One region of the Staphylococcus sp. NRL 16/872 genome, then DNA from elsewhere that is predicted to be linked to it. Evidence: riboswitches for the same ligand, from Rfam matches in the RefSeq annotation. Region 1 holds a riboswitch; the other holds the start of a gene.
The links. Region 1 has a riboswitch for thiamine pyrophosphate ahead of MT340_RS08760 (ECF transporter S component). Riboswitches for the same ligand answer to the same signal wherever they lie in the genome.

Region 1 (8,310 bases):
ACCGTCATCTAAATCTACATTATAAAATGTAAAGTTTTCTTCGATTACAATTGGAAATTCTGGCGTTTCACCTAACACATGACCACCAGTATATTCTGTATCTTTAAAACGCATTTTTTCATAAATTGACTTAAATTCAAATACGTTTTGTATAGCTTCAACCACGTTGTAACGGAACTTATAAATCCCTCTTGAATACCACTGAATAAGTAAATGGCCATTATAGTTATCAATCGTAAGACCACCTACGCCATCACCCTCAGCATTAAATAATCTGAACGCATTTGTTCCTTCGATATGATAGTAATACTCTCTTTCTTCTAACGCTTGTTTAAACAAACTATCGAAAAACTGTGTATTAATGACTTCATTTTGGTCATAACTCAATACCCATCCTAAACCTTTATGTTGACGCCCAACATATGCAGTTGCAATGTATTGATCACTTTCTGTCATTAAATAAAATAAGTCGCCTTCCTTTAAATGGTCGTGTTGGTAAATATCTTCTTCATCTATTAACGGATACTGATTTAAATATTTTGTTTCTTTTCCTTTATTTAAAGTTGCTATTTTCATTTTCTAACGCTCCTATTTAAATCATATTTTTTGAAAATTATTCTACTTTACGTTCTTACCTATTTTAACAAAATTAAATTTCACTTTATACTATACGAAATAAAATAACTCCCCTCAAAATACTCATTTTTCAATGAATAGTTTGAAGGGAGTTAGTCTTATTTGCAATATTACATCAATTCTCTTGAATGTTAAGGTCGATCTCTTAACTGTAGAGTGAATGCAATAATTACTGCTATTAACATAATGATTAATGTCGGTGTAATAAATATTGATAAAAGTAGACCGTGAAGCATAATGTTAATAAATTCTGTCAGTAATTTAAAGAATAAAATACTTATCATAAAGAGTTGTAAATAATAAAATTTACCTCTTAAATAATGTGTGAATGTAGTAGCAATATAAATAATGATAATAAACATTAATAATAATAATGTTACCCATTCAACAACATATTGTGTTTGTGATAATTGCCATTCACCAGATACGAATAATGAATTTCTATTGTTAAATTCAATAAGCGTAAATAAGAATAAAACAAAACCACAGAAGATTTCTACATACGCGGGTTTAATCCATTTAGGACGACGCATCCAATTAGGAATATCATCTTCCTGAATATCAAAAACTTTTTTAAATTTATTTTTAAATTTATCGCGCTTAGTTCTAATTTTTTCTAAGTCTACACTTCTTCTCGTCTTATGTGCATATTCTGATGTTTTATCTTGAAGTTGTTTAAAATGAACTTTAGATTGAGTCGATACATTTCCTTTAGTAGTTCTTGATAATTCTGGTTCTTCTTCCCCAAGTTCTTCTTTTGTTAATGGAAGTGATCTTCTTAAGAATAAGAAGTTCCATATAGATGCTTGAGCTAATAGCCACATCACTAAGAAGAAAGTATCTACACTTAAAATATCAATTGGTGCAATTTCATTTGCATCAATTTTGCCGTATAAAGAAATTTGAGTAATTAAATAAGCAATTCCATATGAAACTATAATCCAAAGATAATGATTTTTTCTATTTTCACTATAAAGTTCATCTTTATAAACAATGTACCCTGTATGAATAACAAATGGAATAACGAAAATTATTGCCCAAATTCCATATACTTGCGTCATTAATGTAATTGTAATGAGGAAATATAGAATTCCAATAACTAAAAAGAAAATTGAGATGTCGTAATCGTATTTCGTAGTTCTAAATAATGTATAACCAATCAACATTAAAAGAATACCAAATAGTATAATTATGACTGCACTTATAATAGGAAAGTTGCCTATGAATCTACTCATCACTCTAATTATTTCACTAAAGAATGCATTAAGAAAATCCCATAAATTATGTATCCTTAATTCAGCTTTATTTTTATCTTTTAATTGTTTAATTAAAGGTAAATTAATCAGGATAATGAGACCCGTGAAGAGTGAAACGATACCGATTAAATAACTGTAAATAATCTCGGTGTGTTTCTTAAGAAAAGACATACTGTTCACCTCAAAATTTATTATATATGAAGATTTAAATCTTGTCTTTAATAAAAAAATAAAATACTACTCTAGACCTATATAAGTTTAACCTACTTTTTTATGGGTAAACTATAATTGTAATAATTATTCAACAAGGAGTGTTGTATGATGACAAATGAAGATGCTAAAAAATCAGCAGCTGAAAAAGCAAAAGAAACTGAAGAAAAATTAAAAGAACAAAATGAAGAAAAAACTGATGACCTTGAACAAACAAAACAAGATGTTCAAGATACTTTAGATTAATTTAGCGTTATTACATTTTTACTATCAGTCAATTTTAATTGGCTGGTAGTTTTTATTTTCATCTAATTAATTATTAAATAAACATATTTAATAAGTTCCTTATATTTAAATGCGCCTTGACAATACTTCTTAAAAGTCATACATTTATGTTAAATTAAATATCCAACGCACTAGGGGTGTGTATACTGAGATGAGGAGTATCCTCGAACCCTTTGAACCTGATCTAGTTAAAAGCTAGCGTAGGAAAGTGTCGCTAATATAAATAATTGTTGTATATACATAAAGCATGTTATTTAAATTTACGCACAACTTTCTACGGAGGGTTGTGCGTTTTTTTAGGAGGAAATAATTATGTCAAAAGGTTTAAAGCTATCAGAAATCTTAGTAACAGTACTGATAGCAGTTGTATTTGCAATAATTTATAACTTATGGTGGTTACCATACAACTTTGCTCAAGTAGCAGGGATTCACTTAGAGCAATTAACTTATGGGGTTTGGTTTATGGCTGCTGTAGTAGCATATTTAATCATTCCTAAACCAGGTATCGCTTTAATAGCTGAGTTTGCTGCAGGTGCTGGTGAAACGATTGTAATGGGTAAATTCGATATTCCAACTATCATCTACGCAGTTTTACAAGGTTTAGCATGTGAAATTGTATTTGCTATTTTCAAATATAAATCACGTTCATTAATGGTAGCTGCTTTGGCTGGTTTAGCAACTGCATTAATCTCATTCCCAGTTGATTATTTTTATGGTTATTTAAAAGATGTAGCTGCATGGAACTTAGTATTATTTATTGTTTTCCGTGCAATCAGTGGCATTGTACTTGCAGGAATACTATCATGGTTAATTGTTAAAGCGCTTGATCAAACAGGCGTTACTAAATTATTCCGCCCTGCTTCTCAAAAAGATTACGACAACCTATAAGGGGAAATTATTGTGTTAAGAGTTAAAAATTTACGCCTAAAATACCCAAATGGTAATCGAAAAATATTCGATAACTTAAATATTGAAATTAAAGATAAACAAAAAGTGCTTTTACTAGGTCCCTCAGGATCTGGTAAAAGCACATTGCTTAATGTTTTAAGTGGTATCGTTCCTAATCTCATTGAACTTCCAATGAAGTATGATGAGTTAGAAATTGATTCCCATTCTGGAGTAATCTTTCAAGATCCAGATACACAATTTTGTATGCCTAAGGTATATGAAGAATTAGCATTTGTACTTGAAAATAAACAAGTGCCTCGTCATGAAATGGATCACCAAATTGAAGAGGCTCTTGCTTCAGTAGATTTAAAGGTTACTGAAGATACTTTCGTTAATAACTTGAGTGGCGGTATGAAACAGAAATTAGCAATTGTAGAAACCATTTTACAAGAAGCTAATACCCTTTTTTTAGATGAACCTACTGCCATGTTAGATGTAGATGCTACAGCAGATTTATGGAAAAAATTAATCCATTTGTGGGCAGATCAAACAGTGCTTATTGTAGAACACAAAGTGGAACATATTTGGGAATATGTTGACCGTGTTATTTTAATGAATTACGAAGGTGAAATTATCGCTGATAATACCCCACATTATATTCTTCAAAATTGTGAACCTTTGCTTTCAGAATATGGAGTATGGCACCCTCATGCCTGGGAACACGCCCCCAATTCAAAAGCACTATACCCAGATAAAAATGAAATATTATTAGATTATAAAAATGGGGAAATTATTCGTGGTAAAAAAGAATTGTTTACTGTAGATGACTTAAGTGTTTATCCAGGAGAATGGATTACTATTACTGGTAAAAATGGAGCCGGTAAGACTTCTTTATTAGAATCTATTCTGCAATTAATTAAATACAAAGGACACATGTTCTATCAAGATAAACAATTGAAAAAAATAAAAGATGCTGCTAAACACATGTATTTAGTTTATCAAAACCCTGAACTTCAATTTATCACTAATTCAGTGTATGACGAAATTAATATTCATTATAATCATCTAGACCGTAAAGCTGCAGAGAACGAAACGCAACAGTTATTAAAACTTTTACATTTAGACAATGTTAAAGATCAACATCCTTTTGAATTATCAATGGGCCAAAAGCGTCGTTTAAGTGTAGCAACTGCTTTAAGTTCAAAAGCTGACATCATTTTACTTGATGAACCCACGTTTGGTTTAGATAGTCATAATACATTTCAATTAATAGAGTTATTCCAAGAACGTGTGTCTAATGGTCAAACAATTATCATGGTGACACATGATCCTGAAATCATTCATCGTTATCCAACTCGCCAATTAAATGTTGAAAATGGACGACTTAAAGAGATGGTAGGTGAATGTCATGTTTGAACGCTGGAAAAAACATTATACATTCGTTGATGATGTTAATATCATCACTAAATTATTACTTGGAGTAGCTTTATTCTGCTTTGTTATTTTTGTACATAATTTTGATTATATGATCTATATAACAATATTAATGTTCATTTTTTTACTTGCATTTAATGGTACCGCATTTAAAATTACTGGTTCATTTATATTGGTGTCTTCTTTATTTGCACTATTATCTTCTTTATTTATGATTTTATACGGTGATGGTACACATATGATTTTTAAATGGGGCATTATTCAAATTAGTACTGAAAGTATCGTCAGAGGGATCCACCTATCTTTACGTACAATAACAGTTTCTATGTTTGGGGTTTTAATCGCCTTAACTTCACAAATTGTTATGATTTTTTATAGTTTGATGCAACATTTAAAAGTTAAACCTAAAATTGCTTATGCATTTATGGCTGCGATCAGAATGGTTCCTCTCATTTTCACATCATTTATTCAATTGAGACGTTCGTTAAAAATGCGTTATCAAATGATCGATGCTTCAAATTATAGAGGAATCAAACGTCTAAAACATTTATTAATTCCTATATTAAGTCAAAATATCCGTCGTGCACATCAGCTTTCTGTTGCGATGGAGTCTAAGGGCTTTAAAGATGGTCCAAGAACGTATTATTATAAAGCACCTTTTTCTTATAAAGATATTTTATTTTTATTTTGCTTTGTAGCCATTTTAATAATTGCATTTTACCTTTCACAATACTTACCTATCACTGGGATTACTGATGCTCGTGTATCAGAATATACAGCTTAAAGCAAACAATGAGGGCGTATCAGTCACAATGTGATACGCCCTCATTGTTTAATATTATTATTTCAATGCTTTATTTCCTATGTCGTGACGATAGAATAGATTATCGCTTTCTACTTTTTCCACGTTACTATAAGCTGCTTTTTGCGCTTCTTCAATTGTTGCCCCTTTTCCAACAGCTAATAAAACTCTGCCTCCTGAAGTAACGAAGGCATCATCTTCTTTACGTAAACCACTTACGAAATAATTTTCATTTAATTCGAATCCTGTTACTTTGGCACCTTTCTCATAGCTACTTGGATAGCCTTTAGATGCTAACATCACACCTACGACATAGTCATCTTGCCATTGGAAACGGATAGGTTCTTTACGGTCTAAAGCGACGATTTGAGCCATTAAATCACTTTCTAAACGACTTAATAATACTTGGGCTTCAGGATCGCCAAAACGCGCATTAAATTCTATGACTTTAGGGCCTTCAGATGTTAAAATTGCTCCAATATAAAGCAATCCAAAGTACTCATACCCTTCTGCTTTCATCGCTTTCGCAATAGGTTGAGCAATTTCTTTATCCGTACGTTTTAGAACATCTTCAGAAATATGAGGGACTGGACAATACGCGCCCATGCCACCAGTATTTGGTCCTTCATCGTTATCATAAGCACGTTTATGATCTTGGGCGATACAGTCAAATGGTACTGCATAGTCGCCGTTGATAAAGGTCATTAATGAGAATTCTTCGCCTTCTAAAAATTGCTCAAATACAACTTTGCCTTGTTCTTCTGGATATAGGGTTTTGACCGCTTCAATCGCATCTTCACGTGTTTCAGCGATAATGACGCCTTTACCAGCTGCCAAACCATCTTTTTTAGCTACAATTGGCAACTCGCATTGATTTACATAATCAAGCGCCTCAGTTTTAGAATTCACTTCTTTATAATCCGCAGTTGGAATATTGTATTTTTCCATTAATTGCTTAGCAAATAATTTTGAACCTTCTATTTGTGCTGCTTCTTTATTCGGGCCAAACACTTTAACATTCGCTTGACACAATCGATCAGATAAACCATCAATTAGCGGTTGTTCAGGACCGATAACTACCCATTCAACATTATTTTCCTTTACAAACTTTAAAATAGCTTTATGATCATTTTCAGCAATTTCAGTATGTGTTTCTGCCATATGCTCCATAGCATCATTGCCTGGAATAGCAAATAACTGTTGAATCAATGGCGATTGATGTAATTTAGAAACTAAAGCGTGTTCACGTCCACCTGCACCTATAACTAAAACATTCATCTAACTAGTCCCTCCATCCCTTTCAATATTTTATTAGTGTTTAAAGTGACGCATACCTGTCATTACCATAGTAATGCCATATTTATTAGCCATATCGATTGAATCTTGGTCTTTAATTGAACCACCAGGTTGAATAATCGCTTTTATACCATGTTTAGCTGCGAGCTCCACAGTATCATCCATTGGGAAGAATCCGTCAGAAATCAACGCAACGTTATCATTGATTTCAATTGCACGTTCTAAGGCTATTTTCGCAGAGCCTACACGATTCATTTGTCCAGCGCCGATACCTACCGTTTGTTTCGCATTACTTAAGATAACCGCATTACTTTTTACAGATGGAATCACTTTCCAACCAAGTAACATTGCTTCCCATTGAGCATCTGTTGGTTTCGTTTCAGTCATTACTTTCATATCTTCTTTAGAAACTTCATAGTTATCTTTATCTTGAACTAAGTAACCGCCTGACACTGATACAAATTCCTCTTCTCTATTATCAATTGTCATATCAATTTCTAATAAACGGATATTTTTCTTTTTAGTTAAAATGTCTAACGCTTCATCAGTAAATCTTGGTGCGATAACTACTTCTAAAAAGATAGCATGCAACGTTTCAGCGAGTTCAGCCGTTACCGTTCTGTTTATAGCAACGATGCCACCAAAGATAGATTGATTATCCGCATCATACGCATTTTTGAATGCCTCTTCAATTGAGTTGCCTATACCCACGCCACAAGGATTCATATGTTTCACTGCTACAGCTGCTGGTTCATTAAATTTCTTCACTAAAGATAATGCTGAATCAGCATCTTTAATATTGTTGTAGCTTAATGCTTTACCGTGTAATTGCTTAGCACCTGCAATGGTATGTTTGCTTGTAGATGTGCGAACAAAGCGTGCTGATTGTTGTGGATTCTCTCCATAACGTAATTGTTCGCTATCTCCCTTGAAGAAACTTACAATTGCATGGTCATACTCGTTTGTATGCGCAAATACTTTAATCATTAATTCTTTACGAAACGCTTCATCTAGGCGATCAGACTTAACTCGTTCAATCACTTCATTATAATCTGCAGGATGCACGATTGTAGTCACGTGTTTAAAGTTTTTCGCTGCCGCACGTAACATTGTTGGACCGCCAATATCTATATTTTCAATGGCATCCGCTTCAGTTACATCTGGGTTTGACACTGTTTTTTGAAAAGGATATAAGTTTACGACTACCATATCGATTAAATCAATATGTTGTTCTGATAGTTGCTCAAGATGTTCAGGTTTGTCACGGTCGGCTAAAATTCCCCCATGTACCGCTGGATGTAACGTTTTAACGCGTCCGTCCATAATTTCAGGAAATTGAGTTAAATCAGACACAGATTTTACTGGCACAGAAGCTTCTTCAAGCGCACGTTTCGTACCACCAGTTGAATATAATTCGTAATCTAAGTCGCTTAATGCTTTAGCAAATTCTACAATTCCACTTTTATTTGAAACACTTAAAATTGCTTTTTTCATGATTTACTT
Region 2 (8,310 bases), 1.3 Mb from region 1:
TTGCGTTACCAATATCAATCGCTTTTTTACGTTCTAATTCATCCATGTTCTTCCAAGTATTGGGGTAATCATTCATTGTCCAAGGCATAGTGTCACACTCCTCTAATAATGATTTATTCATTTAGTTAGCTTTACCACTCTTTTTGAAAATGAAACCCCCAAGTCTGGAGAGAAACACTTTCACTCTTCGTTGACCTATACATGCCTAGGTCATTTACGCTGGTGCATGTTCATGTAACTCATCGACGTTTTTACGTGTAGCGACACAGTTGGTTTGTAATTTCATCATCGCTGATTTGATGTAGTTATATTGAGGTAAGTCGTTCAATTGTTTAATATCTAAACTACCATGTAATTCAAAGTGTTTAGCTACATTCTCAAAGGTAGTTAAGAACTCACCCATTTGTGCATCTGTAATGCGTTGACGCTGTTTATCTTGCATGGCTCTCATTAACATAAAGTTGATTTCTTCTAATGCGAAGATCGTTGGATAATAGTAACGTAGTGCTTCTTTATTAGAGAATAGTTCTCCATTTGCTGAGTTGTAAATTTGCGTCATATTACTCATTTTTACTGATAATGCAAGACTTTCATGTTTTTCACGTTCTGTATCTTGGTATCCATTTTCAGAGAATAAATAATGGAAAATAGTCGCTTCTTTACGCACTACTTCAGAGATAGTTCGTGGCAGAATAGCCGAAGACGTTTGACGGTTAAGTATTAAAATACCGACTACTGCAATTACAATCCCAATTAACACATCAAAGATACGTGTGTAAGCAATCGAGATAGATAGATTTTGCGATGCGAGTCCATTAAGCAAGATAACTTGTGTTGTGATAAAAATAACGGCAAACGCGTAATTCGAACCTACAAAGGCTTCTGTCACCATAGCAGCGAGCCCCATGATAATGACGGCTACTACTACATGTGGATGGAAATATAGAATAGCAGATAAAACTAATGTCCCAATAATTGTTCCTAATCCACGGGCCATGGCTCTATCTATCATACGTCGTGTCGTCATCCCTAACATAACCGTATGCGCTGTTAAAGGAATCCAATATGATTTCTGAATATCAAAGGTTAATGAAATAAAAATAGCGATGCCCATGATAATGATATAAATCAAGGTGTTACGAAAGACGATAGAATCAAGTGTTAAGTTATGCAGAATTCGTTGACTGTAAAGCGGCTTTCTCACTTGAGCTTCGTGTTCGATACGACTAGAATCTAAGTTTGCAATTTCATCAATTTTTAAAATATATTGCATGAGATTATCAAAATCTTCGCTGACATGAACTTCTTTTGTCCAATTTTCTCTGGCATTACTAAGACGATATGCATTACGTGTTGTTACTTCCATCATCTCAATTAATTCCTGTGGAAGTGGACGAATATCTTTCTCATGCAGTTCAAGTAATTCAGAGTAAATCCCTTGTGCTGACGTATGTAGTAACAGTAATCGTTGGAAACGTTGATTCAGTTTCGCCTTAGCACCAGCAGTCGCTGTAATTAATAATTCATCTGAATTTTTGAATTGTGTCACTGCTGATTGAGAAATTTCTTTAAATTTCTCTGGATCGTTATAGTTTTGCATCAATTTGTTAATCATTGTGAAGTCAGCAGTGATGGCACGATCTTCAACGCGTTGCTTCTGGAAGATGATCATAATAAGCACAACGAGTGTCGCTAATGCGCCACCTACTAAGATAGCGAATCCACGGTATAACGCTTGATCTGGCGCTACAGGTAAGTTACTAGGTAAACAAAATGTAACTAAGAAGAAAGTAGAAGATGGTCCGGCAATCTTCAATGCACTAAAAATATAATATGGTACCACTGTGACAATAAGTAAAGTAAAACCATAAAGAAGTGGTTGAGATACGGTTAAGGTGCCGAGCATCATACATATCGCAAACGAAATAGAACATAAAATAACCATTCTAAGTTTAGAACGAGGTGGTCCTTGAAAGACGTATATATGTGCTAACGCCCCCGTCGATACAAGTAAACCAAAACTAAAATTCCCAAGGTAATAGCCAATTAATGCTGGGATAATCATTAATAAACCTTGGCGAATCCCTTTCATAAAGTCAATCTTGGTTTTATCGAATTGTATAAGAGACTGTAATACATTTCCCAAAATTATCTTTCCTTTCTATAAAGCATACATATTTATGATAACACTTTTTAAGTTTACTCATCAGTAGCATGATTATAGACTACAAAAAAAGAGCGAAACTGAAATCTTAATTTGATAAAAAGATTTCTGTCTCACTCTCAAAAAGTTATATTATTTTGTTTCTGCTACATCGATAACAGGTTCTTCTGAAATGTATTTGCCAATATTTTCACTGAATGCTCTGAAGTGGTCTGAATGGTTATGTGTTTGTACTGCCTCTTCATCTTTATAATTCTCAACCACAACAAATATGTTGCGTTCTTTAACGTCTTCATAATGATGATAGAACGTATTACCCGCTTCTTGGCTAGAACTTTCAACTAATTTTTTCATTAATTTTAAATATTCTTCACGGTGCTCTTCTTTTACTTTAAGTTTTGCATTAATAATAATCATTTAATCACCTTCAATATTGTTATTGCTTTAGTTGTACCATATCTACTTCAGTATTAAACAATTATTTGCTTTTAAAAAGACTATTCTACTTTTTGCTTTCATCTTGAAGAAGTGGTTTGTCTGGTGAAACGAAGAACCATAAAATGACTGCAATCACTGCTGGTACAATTAATAGTTGGAATGTCATTGACCAACCTAATGAAGTGACTAACGCACCTGCTAAGAATGGACTAACTAACGCACCAAGGTTACCCCATAGGTTCATCCAACCTGAGACTGTTCCGGCGAAGTTACGTCCGATATCATTTGCTGCAGCCCAGCTCATACCCATTGAGATACCCATACCACCTAAGCCAAGTGATAACCAGAAAATAGTGATATACAAGCTTTCAGTATGAACTGCGAAAAAGATTGATACTGCAAATACGATGAAACCAACAATAGCGATGACACTTCTTGCTACAAAACGTGATTGACCACTATGTAAAATTTTATCTGAAATAGCACCTGCAGATAGAATTAAGATAAACATGATAAACCATGGTAATGAACTAATTGTCATATGTTTGAATTCTACGTGATATTGTTCAGTTAAATACGTAGGTAACCAAATTAAGAATAAAGCAATAATAAACTGAACGACAAAGTATTGACCTGCAATCGCATAGAAACTTAAACGACGGAAGAATTGATTCCAAGGTGGAAGTGATTTACTTGTTTGAACTAAATCACGATTCTCCATGATATATCTTTTTTCAGCCTCATTTACCATACGATGATGTTCTGGTAAATCTTTCGCGATAATCCCCCATAAAATCGCAATAAGGATACCTACTGCCCCGAAGATATAAAATACTGCTTGCCAGTTAAATGCATTTACAATGGCAATAGTAATAATTGGTGCTAATACGGGTCCAAAATATGAACCTGCAAGTAATGCACTTGATGCTCTTCCCTTTTCATCTTTTGAGAACCAAGTTGAATTAAATACGGCATTAGATGGATACATTGGTGCTTCCCCAATACCAAATAAGAAACGTACTAAGAATAATAAACCGTGATGTTTAATCATTCCTGTAAAGATTGTAAAAGCACTCCACCATACTAATGCGACTGAAATCATTTTACGTGGACCAAACTTCTCCGCTAACATTCCCGAAGGCACTTGCATTAAAGCATAACCAAGTGAGAAGAATGAAGCTAACAATCCAAACTGTTGCTTGTCCATATGTAAATCTTTCATCATTTGTGGTGCAATATATGAGATATTTGATCTATCCATATACGCGATAACTCCGATAATAAAAAACAATAGTGCGAACATCCAACGCACATTACTCTTTCTTTGTCCTTGACCCATGTTACTGTCCTACTTTCATTTATATTTGTTGATTCTAAATTAATGTTGTCGTACTAAATGATTACGTAGTTTTGAACGTACTTTAGATCCTCCTTCTTCTAACAGTAATTTCAATATTGATTACTTATTTTTAATTATATTATCACTTAGTGTAAACGTTTACAATATAATTTTAATATTTTTTTATTAAATTGTACTTGTTTGTATTCTTTGTTTTATCATTTTGAAAAGGGCGTGTCATAGTTGCTTTGGATTAAGATTTGAACTCTAATCAAAAAAACTGTAGAATGAAATTGAATTAAAACGCTATGAGTTATTTTATAAATGAATAAACATTTATCATCCACTGGAAGTGCCTTTGTTTAAGGCTGAGAGTAAAGAACGAACTTTATAATTCCTGGAACCTGATCCAGTTTGTACTGGCGTAGGAAAGTGGCGCAAAGGATATCGTAAAGTTAAGCTGAACGCTATTTCCCTACAAGGGCAATAGCGTTTTTTTATTGTTCAAGGGGTGATGCATATATTTATTGCAATAACAAGTTACAAAGATTTAACGGACAAGGATTTACAACATTTCTTAGCTATAGCTAAAGGCATAGACGGATTACTCTTTCGTACCCCTATGTCACACGAAGCGTTATTCAACTTCATCACTCGACTATTAGAGGCTGGCTTTCCTAAAGAGAAAGTGATCATTCACAGTGATACTGAATTACTAGAATCCTTAACACTGTCACGCTTGCATTGTCGTGAAATGGATTCAAATGCTTTCGACTATAAACAACTACACCCAAATGTCGAAGTCAGTATGTCGACTCATTCCAAGCAATCTGTGGAGCAAGCTTATGAACATGGTCTTGATTATGTGTTTTATGGCCACATTTTCAAAACGCCATCTAAACCAAATCAACAGCCACGATCACAGGATGAAATCAATGACGTTTTACGTTTGCCAATACCTATTTATGCGATTGGTGGCATCACTAAAGAAACGATTCACCAATTACCTAATGGGTTTGCTGGTATATGTGCAATTTCTTTCTTTATGAACGCATCTTTACAACAAATCGAACAGTTACGAAAGGAGTGGTTGAAAGATGCATGATGTTCTTATTATTGGCTCAGGTGTGATTGGTATGTCTATTGCACGACATTTAAGTCAATCACAAATGGATGTCGCGATTGTCGACAGAGATGTTCCTGGTAAACATGCTTCTTATAAAGCAGGCGGTATGCTAGGTGCACAAAATGAATTTACTGAAGATACGGATTTATTTAGACTCGCGCTTGAATCGCGCTCACTTTTCCCAGAACTGTGTGAAACATTGCAAGATGAAACAGGCATCGATATTCAATATCAACCTTCAGGATTAATCAAAGTTGCTAATCGTCCTGAGGATGTTGAAAGTTTAAGACAACAATATGACTTCTTAAGTACTATGGACCCAAGTGTAGTGGAATTATCTGATGAGGATTTAATCGATTTAACGCATGGTCATGTTACATCAAGCGAAATGGCTATCTACATTCCAAATGATGGACAAATCAATGCCAATCATTATACGAAAGCACTTTTTAAATCACTGCAACAGCGCGATATTCATCGTTATTATGAAACTGAAGTGTTTAGTGTTGAACGTCAAAATGGCTACTATGAGGTGTCTACTTCAGAAGGTCAATTAGTTGCTAAGAAAGTGATTGTCGCTGGTGGTGCGTGGAGCTCTAAATTATTAGAACACTATCAACTTCCACGCAAAGTAGTTGGTGTCAAAGGCGAAGTATTACTTATTGAACATGACAGCCTAGATTTGAAAGAAACGATCTTTATGACGAATGGTTGCTATATTGTGCCGAAACAACCAAATCGTTTCCTTATCGGTGCAACAAGTGAATTTGATAATTATTCTGTCGGTAATACTAATCAAGGTGTCTCATGGTTGCATCAATACGCCAATGAACGTGTTCCTGAATTGGCACAAGGTAAGGTCATTAAGCAATGGTCAGGCGTACGTCCTTATACTGATGGCGAATTGCCTATCATGGACCGCATCGACGATGGTTTATATGTCATTTCAGGTCATTACCGTAATGGTATTTTACTTTCACCTGTCATAGGACGAGATATCGCAAACTGGCTATTCACTGGCGTTAAACCACGCAATTACGAGTCATTTAATGTCTCAAGGAGGTCAAATAATGAAGTGTATCATTAATGGTGATACGTTCACATTCGACGCAGAACAGTCGATTACTCAAGTGCTTCACTCACTTGAATTAGACCCTGAACGTGTCATTGTCGAGCATAATAAAACATTAATTAAACAAGAAGACTATGATAACCACACTGTACGTGAAGATGATCAATTAGAATTATTAGAATTTGTTGGAGGCGGATAAAATGTTTAAAATCGGATCATTAGAATTACAATCTCGTTTATTATTAGGTACTGGTAAATTTGAAAATGAGGACATCCAAACACAAGCGATTAAAGCATCAGAAACAAACGTCCTTACATTCGCAGTAAGACGTATGAACTTATACGATAAAAACTTACCTAACCCACTTGCAAATATTAATTTAAAAGATTTCATCACTTTCCCAAATACTGCTGGTGCTAAAACAGCCGAAGAAGCCATTCGTATCGCAGAAATCGCGAAACATGCTGGCGTATGTGACATGATTAAAGTAGAAGTCATTGGTGATGATGAAACATTATTACCAGATCCTTTTGAAACATACGAAGCTTGTAAAGTGTTATTAGAGAAAGGTTATATCGTATGTCCTTACATTTCTAATGACATAGTCCTAGCGAAACGTTTAGAAGAATTAGGCGTGCATGCCGTTATGCCACTTGCTTCTCCAATCGGTACAGGACGTGGTATCAACAACCAATTGAACCTTAGCTATATCATTAAAAATGCTAATGTTCCAGTTATCGTTGATGCTGGTATTGGCTCTCCTAAAGATGCATGTCATGCGATGGAATTAGGCGCTGACGGAATCTTATTAAATTCAGCTGTTTCAGGTGCGAAAGATCCAGTAAAAATGGCAGAAGCGATGAAATTAGGCATTGAAGCTGGTCGCTTATCTTATGAAGCTGGTCGAATTCCAGTGAAATATACTGCACAAGCATCAAGTCCAACTGAAGGATTAGGATTCTTATAATGCAACGCTACAATCGTCAAATGCGTTTTTATGCTTTTGGTGAACATGGGCAACACGCCCTATCGAATGCAAAGATTTTAATACTTGGAGCCGGTGCATTAGGTAGCCATGTGGCAGAGCTATTAGCCCGCATGGGTGCCCATCACTTGGCCATTGTTGACATGGATATAGTGGAAGAATCCAATCTACATCGTCAAGCGTTATATACAGAAGATGACGCTACAAACTTGGTGCCGAAAGTACATGCCGTTAAAGAAAAATTGTCTCATATTAATTCCAATGTTGAGGTACAAGCATTTTACCAAGAAATTGATTCTACTAATATAGAGGATATTCTGAATAAGGTGAATCCTGACATTGTCATTGACGGCATGGACCATTTTAAAATTCGCTACCTTATTAATGAAGTATGTCACAAACACCACATCCCTTGGGTGTATGGCGCTGCAGTTGGTAGTAAGGGCACAGTCTATGGTATCGATTTTGAGGGGCCTTGCTTAAAATGTTTATTAAAACGTATGCCTTCTACTGGCGAAAGTTGTGCCATTAATGGCGTCTTGCCTCCTGTCATTACACAAGTGGCAAGTTATGAAGTATCCGAAGCCATTTGTTATTTATCTGGAAAAGGCTTTTCCAAAAAATTACTTACGATTGATGCGTTCGATATTAACTTCAAAGCCATGAATGTCGATATCTTGAAAGACAGCGACTGTGAGGTTTGTGAACAGCAACATTACGAATTATTAGAAACGAAACAACAACAACACATTGAAAGTCTTTGTGGTAAAACGTATCTCTTTAGATACCAACCTGCTGTCTTTGAACATGCTGAATATTTCCCGGGTGATATGGTGAAATCGACTTCATTTGCGAAACTCATTCAGGATAAAGATTACGAAATCACCCTATTTAAAGATGGACGCATGAATGTTTATGGTGTCGAAGATGATGAAGAAGCAAATCAACTGTATCATCGCTATTTAAAAGCTCTTAAATAATAACCTTTTAGGTTTATACAAGCAATTCATAGTAAATTTTATTATAATGAATTTACTATGAATTTTTTATTATAGTTTAAAGCTTAAAATTAAAGGAGTTCTTTATAATAAATGGAACAGTTAATTACCGATTTTATAAGTAAATGGGGCTATGCAGCAATATTTATTCTTATCTTGTTAGAGAATGTGTTGCCTGTTGTCCCTT

Region 2: it holds a riboswitch for thiamine pyrophosphate, as region 1 does, so the genes downstream of both, MT340_RS02270 (thiamine phosphate synthase) here and MT340_RS08760 (ECF transporter S component) in region 1, are expected to answer to the same signal.

Annotation. Positions count from the first base shown of each region.
Region 1 is NZ_CP119327.1:1,761,343-1,769,652, forward strand. It holds gene MT340_RS08745 (class I SAM-dependent rRNA methyltransferase) at 1-576, opposite strand, end outside; gene auxA (lipoteichoic acid stability factor AuxA) at 768-2,063, opposite strand; gene graF (glycopeptide resistance-associated protein GraF) at 2,214-2,348, shown strand; TPP riboswitch at 2,511-2,611, shown strand; gene MT340_RS08760 (ECF transporter S component) at 2,700-3,275, shown strand; gene MT340_RS08765 (ABC transporter ATP-binding protein) at 3,288-4,691, shown strand; gene MT340_RS08770 (energy-coupling factor transporter transmembrane component T family protein) at 4,684-5,493, shown strand; gene purD (phosphoribosylamine--glycine ligase) at 5,551-6,789, opposite strand; gene purH (bifunctional phosphoribosylaminoimidazolecarboxamide formyltransferase/IMP cyclohydrolase) at 6,823-8,301, opposite strand.
Region 2 is NZ_CP119327.1:495,677-503,986, reverse strand. It holds gene MT340_RS02290 (DUF2188 domain-containing protein) at 1-88, opposite strand, end outside; gene MT340_RS02285 (FUSC family protein) at 215-2,092, opposite strand; gene MT340_RS02280 (putative quinol monooxygenase) at 2,297-2,581, opposite strand; gene MT340_RS02275 (pyruvate MFS transporter) at 2,667-3,941, opposite strand; TPP riboswitch at 4,280-4,389, shown strand; gene MT340_RS02270 (thiamine phosphate synthase) at 4,456-5,046, shown strand; gene thiO (glycine oxidase ThiO) at 5,039-6,154, shown strand; gene thiS (sulfur carrier protein ThiS) at 6,138-6,338, shown strand; gene MT340_RS02255 (thiazole synthase) at 6,340-7,107, shown strand; gene MT340_RS02250 (ThiF family adenylyltransferase) at 7,107-8,105, shown strand; gene uptA (undecaprenyl phosphate transporter UptA) at 8,217-8,310, shown strand, end outside.